One region of the Priestia sp. LL-8 genome, then DNA from elsewhere that is predicted to be linked to it. Evidence: riboswitches for the same ligand, from Rfam matches in the RefSeq annotation. Region 1 holds a riboswitch; each other region holds the start of a gene.
What was found. A riboswitch is a leader RNA that binds a small molecule or an ion and turns the genes downstream of it on or off. The one in region 1 is predicted to bind cyclic di-AMP.

Region 1 (3,286 bases):
CAGAAATGTCAGCACCTGATAAAATAAAATTGTAAAACTTTCATTATTCGGAAAATTTATACCCTCCAGCTTTGGAGGGTTATTTTTTATGCTGTTGGACGAATCCATGAGGCTGAGACAAAAATATTTTCGTTGAAGGGAGATCCGAACGGGTTTGGTTCTTGATGAAGAATCAAACTCATTCGGATTTTTTTATTGGCAGGGTGAACGGATGTCGTTATGTCTCAATCACTTTTTATCTTTTAAATGACTCAATAATGCAGGAGCCATCTCCACGTGAGAAAGGGCGATGTGTGAAATCGTTTTGGCATAAGGTGTAATTTTGTTAATAAATTGTTCGAGTACGTGCAGATGAGGAAGCTGAAGCTTTGTAATAAAGCAGGCTTGCCCGGCGATGCGTTCACAGAATAAAGCGTAGGGATACTGAGAAATAAATCGTTTAAAACGTTCGTGCTCTCCGTTTTTCATCGTTACTTCAATAAAACACGATACAGGCAGGTGCAGCTTTTCATAATCAATATCGATTGTATATCCTTTTATAACACCAAAGCTCTCTAGCTGTCTTACTCGCTCTGCCACCGAAGGAGCAGACAGGTTAATTTGTTTTCCTAGCTCTCGTAAGGAAAGGCGGCTGTTTTGCTGCAGCGCCTGCAAAATCGATAAATCAATTTCATCAATTTTCAATTGAAAACCTTCTTTCTCATTAACGTTTCATTTGATTAGTAATAGTAGATAAGATGTTTTATATGTAATCTAAAATCTCTATTTTTCTTACTATAATAATTAAAAAGGAGTGAGTGAAAAATGGCAAGAGTTTTATTAACAAACGAAGAGGGAACAAATTTTGAAAAAGCATTGAATTTAATTCCACATGTAAAAAGGTTGTATGATGAGCTTTACGACACGCTTTGGAACAGCGATATAGTAGAAAAAGAGACCAAGGAAAAAACTAGGCTTTATCTAGCAGGTGTTAACGGCTGTGAGACGTGTATGAGCATGTCATATGTAGGTGATAAGACGCTTAATCAAAAAGTGTTAAGAGAAAAAGAGCTGGAAGAAAAAGACCGGCTGCTGTTTCGATTTATTGATGTATACCGAGTGCGTCCAAGGGAGTTGACCGATGCTGATATGGATCAATTAAAGAAATTTTACAGTGATACGCAGCTGTTAGAGCTTTTGGCTGTTATTAATTTATTTGATCAATTTCACAAAATGATTGTCAGTTTAGATTTATATGATTTTTGCAGCTTGCAGGGCAAGTGAAGTCTTCGCTAAAAATATCTTGACAGACAAAATCCACAGGAGTAAGATAGCTTTCGTGAAGTGAAACGTATCATGAATCGAATCGATCATTCTAAAAAATAGATCATAGACATTTGAATAAAAATCGCTTAATCCATTACGGAGCGGAGGACCCATTATTTACGCACATATTGTGCTCCGGGGTGAATCCTTAAAAAGGTAGGGTTACTCTTAAAACCCGAACCCGACAGCTAACTTCGCAAGCGTTTTGAGGGGGAAGAGTGTGAAAAAACACAGGAGCCTTCCTGTGTTTTTTTGCGCTTTTTTTAAGAAAAAGATGTAATTTTTTAGAAAAAGTATAAGCTAAGAGAACACACAGCAGTTGAAGGAAGGAATAAATACATTATGAAAAAACAGTTTGCTGTATTAGGATTAGGTCGTTTTGGAGGCAGTTTGGTTGAAGAGTTTGCTAATCTGGATGTGGATGTGCTCGCTATTGACCGCAATCAGGAGGTAGTAAATAAATTTAGCAACTTAGCTACATATGTTGTGCAAGCAAACGCGATTGATGAAGCTAGCTTAAAGGGGCTAGGTATTCGCAATGTTGATCATGCTCTTATTTCGTTTGGAGACGATATCGAAGCAAGCGTGCTCGCAACGATGCTGTTAAAAGATATGGGCGTTAAGCAAGTATGGGTAAAAGCGGTGAATATGTATCATCAAAAAGTGCTGGAGAAAATAGGAGCGGATAAAGTCATTCATCCGGAGCGCGATATTGCTAAGCGGATTGCTCATCACGTGGTGTCAGAAAAAATTATTGACTATATTGAACTGTCTAAAGACTATAGTATTGTTGAAATTGTCGCTTCTAAGAAGCTTCATAATAAAACGCTTTTTGATTTAAATATTCGCGCAAAGTACGGCTGTAATATTATCGGCTTTCAGCGAAAAGACGGGGAAATGGTGATTTCGCCTACGGCGCATGAAACAATTGAACAAGGAGATATGCTTATTGTCATCGGACATAATCGCGATTTAAACCGTTTTGAAGAAGAAGGAGTTTAACACATGAAAAAACAAAATATTAAACTCACCCCTCCGCAGCTGTTGCTCTCTATTTTTGGTGGAGGAATTATTATTGGTGCTCTTCTATTGATGATGCCTTTTTCTACTACTGAGCCAATCCGGTGGGTAGACGCTCTTTTTACGTCAACTTCCGCTATGACAGTAACCGGCTTAGCCGTCGTAGATACAGGTACACGTTTTACCGTCATCGGTCAAACGATTATTATGCTGTTAATTCAAATAGGCGGTCTTGGCATTATGTCATTTGCCGTGCTGATTTTTATGATGCTCGGTAAAAAAATTGGATTTAAAGAGCGTATGCTCGTTCAGCAGGCGTTAAATCAGACGAGCGTCGGCGGAGTTGTCCTGCTAGTTAAAAGGCTGTTTATCTTTTCATTTTTAATTGAGTTTGTTGCGCTTATCTTTTTAGCGATACGCTGGGTTCCGGAATTCGGGTGGTCTAAGGGGCTATTCTTTAGCTTGTTTCATTCAATTTCGGCTTTTAATAACGCTGGGTTCGGACTACTGTCTGATAACTTAGTTCAGTATGTAGGAGATCCCATTATTAATATAACGATTTCTTTTTTGTTCATTATTGGTGGGTTAGGATTTACCGTTCTTGCTGATATGTGGGTGAAAAAATCGTATAAAAAACTAACGCTGCATTCAAAAATTATGATTATCAGCACGTTCGCCATTAACGTGACTGCTATGCTTTTTATTTTTTTCTTAGAGTACGGCAATTCGCATACGCTCGGAAATTTATCATTAGGAGACAAAGTATGGGCTTCTTATTTTCAAGCGGTAACAACAAGAACCGCTGGATTTAATACAATTGATTTAGCTCACCTGCATGACGCAACGGTCTTTTTAATGGTTTTGTTAATGTTCATTGGTGCAGGAAGTGCGTCAACAGGAGGCGGTATCAAACTCACGACGTTTGTGGTGATTGTCTTTTCTGTGTGGTCATTTTTACGAA
Region 2 (3,286 bases), 190 kb from region 1:
AGATTTCATCTATTTAGTTGCTTCTAGCAGTTGATTGGAGGGCAGGCGAAGACTCCTGCGGGAAAAGCGGAATAGGTGAAGACCCCGCAGGAGCGCAAGCGACGAGGAGGCTCACCAGCCGCCCGCGGAAAGCGAAGCCTTGCACGGAAATCAACAGCGATGTAACAAGCCATCCATACTAGCACATTTATCCCATTTGTTCGTTTTTAGGTTGAAGTGATTTCGTTATGTCGCAATCTCCTTTTTTAGTAATTTCTCACTAAGTAGGCTAGTATACGTAGCACTTTTTTCCCTCATGCATATGTTAACAATAAGGAGGGACAAGTAATATGAAAAAAATCTATCTTGATGCAGGACATGGTGGGGCAGATGCAGGAGCAGTTGGAGCAAACGGACTGTATGAAAAAAACTTAGTTTTGAAAATTCAACAATATTTAATAAGCTATTTAAATAGCACGTACAGTGATTTTACGATTAAAACTACCCGTACCACAGATACTTTTTTATCGTTATCTCAGCGCGCTTCTCAAGCTAATTCGTGGGGTGCAGATGCATTTATGTCTATTCACGTAAATGCCGGTGGAGGGACAGGATACGAAGATTATGTTTATAGAAGCGCTAGCAATGCTAGTAAAACGTTTCAATCGATTGTGCACGGCCAAGTACAGGCAACGCTGCTGTCGTATAATCATCCGAATCGCGGACGAAAATCAGCCAATTATGCGGTGCTTCGCTTAACAAATATGCCTGCAGTACTAACTGAAATAGCTTTTATTGATAGGAGCGCCGATGCAGCACTTCTTCAAAATGAAGCTTTTTTAAAAAGCATGGGTGAATCGTATGCAAAAGGAATTGCCGTATATTTAAATTTACCTCGTCGTGCAGTTCCAAATCCATCGCCATCTCCAACACCGACACCAAATCCATCACCTTCTGAACCAGGTGAAAAAACGTATACAATTAAGCAAGGAGATACGCTGTACAGTATTGCACAGAAGTACGGCATAACAGTACAGGAGCTTCAAGAAGCGAATACAGGGCTTTCTGATCCTTTAACACTACAGGTTGGAAAAACAATTGTTATTCCTTCAGGAACTTCACCAACACCTACTCCAACACCACCTTCTGAACAATATCCACTTCCCAATGGAATTTTAAAACAAGGCGATTCTGGAGAAGCTGTGAAACAGCTTCAAAGAGCATTAAACGCGGTTAATTTTAAAGTAGGGTCAGTAGACGGAATATATGGAGTACAAACGAAAGATGCAGTCAGACGTTTTCAGCTTGTGTATCTTCCTTATGATGTAGATGGCATTTATGGTCCTCAAACGAAAAACAAGCTAGCAGCCGTTTTAAAAGCAAAAAGTTAACGTAAGAAGGTCTTCTGTAAGCAGACAGAAGGCCTTTTGTTTTCCCCTTAAAAGCGCCTTAAGCACTATTTTATGGTTTACGTAAAATAATGCTTTACAAACCATTTGTACGGGAGTATATTATCTAAGAACAAAGGATAGTTATGAACGAAACTTGTTATCAATCATACCCTTTAACCGAAAATTATATTGACCTGTTATCGCTTAATTCGTCAGAAGTGGGGGACCCAAATTTGTGCATTGTCACTTGGGGTGAATCCTTTTTTAAAAGGTAGGGCTACTCTCATAGCCCGAATCCGACAGCTAACCCCATAAGCGTTTTAGAGAGGAGGTTTAAGCTGTGTAAAAACGCTGAGAACCCTTAGTGTTTTTTTTGTGCGCTTTTTTAACATAAAAAGGCATTTTTTAGGAATAATATCACTTATTCATGAACTTGTAACTGAGCTTAGCAACGAAAAGCAAATAGTAGCTAAGCAATCATCGGAGGGAAATTACGTGAACTATTCAGTTCTCAAAAGATTATTGATTGGAAAGCCGCTTAAAACAAAAGAGTTAGGTGATCAAAAGCTTAGTAAGCTTAAAGCACTTGCTATTTTATCATCAGATGCCTTATCTTCAGTGGCTTATGGAACAGAACAAATTTTAATTGTACTTGCGACAGTCGGTGTCCTCGCTTATTGGTATTCAATTCCAATTGCGATTGGTGTATTGGTGCTGCTGACGGCTTTAATTCTTTCATATCGTCAAATTATTTATGCGTATCCGCAAGGCGGAGGAGCTTATATTGTTTCCAAAACCAATTTAGGAGAAAATCCTGGGCTTATCGCTGGAGGATCACTGCTGGTAGATTATATATTAACAGTTGCCGTGAGTGTTTCAGCAGGAACCGATGCTTTAACTTCGGCTTTTCCAACGCTGCATCATTACAATGTAGTAATTGCGTGCTTGCTGGTTATTTTGATTACTGTCTTAAACTTACGAGGCGTAACGGAATCCGCTTCTGTATTAGCTTATCCGGTTTATTTATTTGTTATTGCTCTTATCTTGTTAATAGCGGTAGGCTTGTTTAAAATAGCGACAGGTCAAGTTTCACCTGAGCTTCATACGTCTCTTGGTACAGTAGTGCCAGGTATTAGTTTGTTTTTATTATTAAAAGCTTTTTCGTCAGGCTGTTCAGCATTGACAGGTGTAGAAGCTATTTCAAATGCAGTGCCTAACTTTAAAGAGCCAGGTGCAAAAAATGCTGTTCATACATTAATGCTGATGGGCGGTATTCTAGCTGTTTTATTTTCTGGGATCACGTTTTTAGCTTATTGGCTTGGCATTTCTCCAAAAGCAGATGAAACTGTTGTATCACAAATTGCATCGAGTGTGTTTGGACGCAATGGATTTTATTACTTTATTCAAGGAACAACAGCTCTAATTCTAGTGCTAGCAGCCAATACAGGGTTTTCAGCTTTTCCTTTGCTTGCTGTCAACTTATCGTCTGATAAATACATGCCGAGAATGTTTCAAATTCGGGGTGATAGACTAGGGTATTCAAATGGAATTGTGACCCTTGGAATTGCTTCTATTGTCTTAATTGTAGCTTTTAAAGGAGCGACAGAGCAATTAATTCCTCTTTATGCAGTCGGGGTGTTCATTCCATTTACACTTTCTCAAACAGGAATGATTGTCAAGTGGCTTAGAGAAAAGCCGGCCGGCTGGCAAGGGAAGCTAACCATTAACTTAATTGGTGCGCTTATTACATTAACTGTGTTAATCATTTTGTTTACAACGAAGTTTTCACAAGTATGGTCTGTGCTAGTTTTCTTACCGGTTATCGTTTATATTTTTCATCGCATTCATACGCATTATGAAGCGGTAGGAGAGCAGCTTCGTATTAAGCAAGGAGAAAAGATTGGAAAGCTTGAAGG
Region 3 (3,286 bases), 3.3 Mb from region 1:
ATAAGAAACTCTAATAGAAACCCAGGAACAGTAGCGGCAAAGCTGATGATAATTTCCACCGTACTTTTTAACAGAGAATCTAATGAATTTACGGTTTTTTCAAGCGTGCGCTCGATAGAAGAAATCACTTCTGTAGGAAGAGCGTTTGAATAGTACTTCCACTTAATAATGGTTGGGTAAATCGCGGTTTCATAGATTTCTTTTACAAATGAAGGCGCTATTTTTGAAAGAGCAACCACTTGCGTAACGATTGTCCGAACAATAAAAAATCCAATAAGTATCAGCGAAACAACATATAAAATGAAGGTGGTAAGCACTGCATAGACTCTCTTCATTTTAAAAGATTGATGCAATTTCTGAACAATACCCTCAAGTGCTAATGCTGTTAATAAAGCAAACACAATCGGTAAACTGTAAGGGATTAACAAACATACGATTACTATCGAGGCGATGACCCATATTCGCTTTTTCCACATACTCTACTATCCCCCTACTAGCTAAGCTATCTCTATATTTACTGATAAAGAAAGGAACCAGTGACTGCTTTATGTAAGAATAAAATTTGGATATTTTTATACCTGATGTTACATATTATAGGGTCAATTCCCATAATAATAAAGGAATTATTATGAAAAAAGCTACTTATTCTAATTTTTTGAATAGAATAAGTAGCTTTTTAATTTATAAATTAGCCGGCCCTCATGACCTCTGTACCTTTTTTAGGATCAAATTTGCCTTCGGATTTAGACATTACAATTGCTGCTAGTGTGTTTCCTACTAAGTTAACAACCGTACGTGCCATATCCATGATTCTGTCTACTCCAGCAATGAAGGCTAATCCTTCTGCGGGAACACCGATTGTTCCAAGAGTAGCCAGTAATACAACAAATGATGTTCCTGGCACTGCAGCCATTCCTTTCGATGTAACCATCAATACAAGAATGAGCGTCAGCTGTTGAACGATCGTTAAATCAATACCATACACCTGCGCTAAGAATAACGCTGCAATCGCTTGATAAAGAACGGAACCATCTAGGTTAAATGTATAACCAATTGGTACAACGAACGATACGATAGCTTTTGGACAGCCCATCTTTTCAAGTTTTTCCATGATACGCGGAAGAACTGTCTCAGAACTAGATGTACTGTATGCTAACAACAGTTCATCTTTCATATAGCGGAATAAGTGGAAGATGTTAATTCCTGCCCATTTAGCAATTCCTCCTAATACAACAAGTAGGAAGAAAATTAACGCTAAATAAACTAAGATAACAAGCTTTCCTAATGAAAGGAGTGAATCTAAGCCAAATTTTGAAACCGTTACACCAATTAAAGCAAATACACCAATTGGAGCCACTTTCATTACAAGGTTTACCACGTGAAACATTGCGTGAGAAACGCCGTCGAAGAATTGTACAACTGGCTTTCCTCTTTCCCCAATTGCTGCTACTCCAAGTGCAAACAACACTGTAAAGAAGATAATTGCTAGCATATCTCCTTCAACAATTGATTGGAAGAAGTTTGTCGGAACAATGTGCAAGAACGTTTCAGCCACTGACTTTCCTTCTTGCTGTTCGGATGTTTCAACGTATTGTGAAATATCACTCTTCTGTGCTGATTGAATGTCTACACCTTGCCCAGGATGAAAAATATTAGCAATCAATACACCGATTACAATTGCAAAAGTCGTAATAATTTCAAAATAGAGAATTGTTTTAACGCCGAGCTTCCCGACCTGTTTACCGCTACCTGCTCCTGCAACCCCAACGACTAAGCTTGAGATAACAATTGGAATAACAATCATCTTAATTAATCTTAAAAATAAGTCTCCTAGCGGCTGTAGGTATGTTACTACACGCGGATCGTTAAACCAAATTACCCCTACAAGAACACCGAGGATTAATCCGGTAAAAATCTGCGTAGCCAAACCAAAACGAATTTTTTTCATAGATGTACCTCCCCAAAGATGTATGACATTTGTATATACTTTTCTGAAAAAACAAAAAAAGACTATTCTTAAGAAAGAACAGCCTTTTACTTACGCTATTTTGGGCTCTTTCTCTCAATAAAGCAAACGGGGTTAACTGTCGGATTCGGAATTGAGAGTTTCCTACCTTTTGTAAGGATTCACCCCAAGGCAGCTTTACTGCCGATAATGATTCCCCCGCTCTATACGATTAAGCTTATTATTCAGTTTTTATAAAATTAAAACGATCTATACGTTGTCATACGTTTTTTACAGTCAATAAAACTAAACAGAAGTCTTACTTTTACTTAACTTTATACTGCACAAATATTAATTTACTATTTTTCGACACGTTTTGTCAATACCTATGTTTATAAAACGCTTTCAAAAGGCGATAATATATATTTATGCAAAAAAGCTATTGCAACATTGCAATAGCTTTTTCTTGCTCTTTGAGTCTCTATTAGAAGTTTAAGGGACTAAAGAACACGCGTATTTATTTTATAAAAATACAAAATATAGAATAGCTGCTAAAACAATTCGATAAATTGCAAATGGCACTAATTTGATGCGATTAATTAATTTTAGGAAAAAGCGAATGGATACCAGCGCAAAAATAAAGGCGCTGATAAAACCGGCAATAAAAAACGGTAGTGCATCTGATGTGAAGTACTGCCAGTTTTTAATCAATGAAAGTCCGCTTGCTCCTGCCATGATTGGCACTGCCATAATAAATGTAAAATCTGCGGCTGCCTTATGGCTCATTCCAAGAAGAACCCCTCCTGAAATCGTTGAGCCTGAACGAGAAAAACCTGGCCAAAGAGCAATACATTGAAACAGTCCTATACCTAGTGCTTGTCCATAAGACATTTGGTCCACCGTCTCTACACGCGGACGTTTAGGTCCAAACAAATCTGCTAGAATCATTAATACAGCTCCAACCACTAAGCCAATTAGCACCGTATTTAAAGAAAACAAATGTTCATCAATGTAATCATCAAACAAAAGTCCTAACACTCCTGCGGGTAACAGACCAACAATTACCTGCATTAAATTCAAGCGATTTGTCGGTCCAATTGGAGCAGCTGGTTTTTTTCCCAATCCTAATAAATTAATAAAACGATCTTTAAAAATAACAACTACTGCTAAGATCGACCCTAGCTGAATAACAATTTTAAATGTATTAGCTACTGGAGATGAAAATAATTCTTTTGAATTCAACCACAGGTCATCCACAATAATCATATGCCCAGTTGACGAAACAGGAGCAAACTCTGTTAAACCTTCTACAATCCCTAAAATGATTGCTACAATAATTTC

Region 2: it holds a riboswitch for cyclic di-AMP, as region 1 does, so the genes downstream of both, U9R83_RS20410 (APC family permease) here and U9R83_RS19445 (potassium channel family protein) in region 1, are expected to answer to the same signal.
Region 3: it holds a riboswitch for cyclic di-AMP, as region 1 does, so the genes downstream of both, U9R83_RS02305 (cation:dicarboxylate symporter family transporter) here and U9R83_RS19445 (potassium channel family protein) in region 1, are expected to answer to the same signal.

Annotation. Positions count from the first base shown of each region.
Region 1 is NZ_JAZAQH010000001.1:3,705,967-3,709,252, reverse strand. Features, by position in the region: gene U9R83_RS19455 (Lrp/AsnC family transcriptional regulator) at 229-684, opposite strand; gene U9R83_RS19450 (hypothetical protein) at 805-1,263, shown strand; cyclic di-AMP (ydaO/yuaA leader) riboswitch at 1,379-1,523, shown strand; gene U9R83_RS19445 (potassium channel family protein) at 1,648-2,307, shown strand; gene U9R83_RS19440 (TrkH family potassium uptake protein) at 2,311-3,286, shown strand, end outside.
Region 2 is NZ_JAZAQH010000001.1:3,892,987-3,896,272, reverse strand. Features, by position in the region: gene U9R83_RS20415 (N-acetylmuramoyl-L-alanine amidase) at 330-1,370, shown strand; cyclic di-AMP (ydaO/yuaA leader) riboswitch at 1,562-1,703, shown strand; gene U9R83_RS20410 (APC family permease) at 1,866-3,286, shown strand, end outside.
Region 3 is NZ_JAZAQH010000001.1:424,765-428,050, reverse strand. Features, by position in the region: gene ytvI (sporulation integral membrane protein YtvI) at 1-476, opposite strand, end outside; gene U9R83_RS02305 (cation:dicarboxylate symporter family transporter) at 689-1,948, opposite strand; cyclic di-AMP (ydaO/yuaA leader) riboswitch at 2,055-2,194, opposite strand; gene U9R83_RS02300 (undecaprenyl-diphosphate phosphatase) at 2,468-3,286, opposite strand, start outside.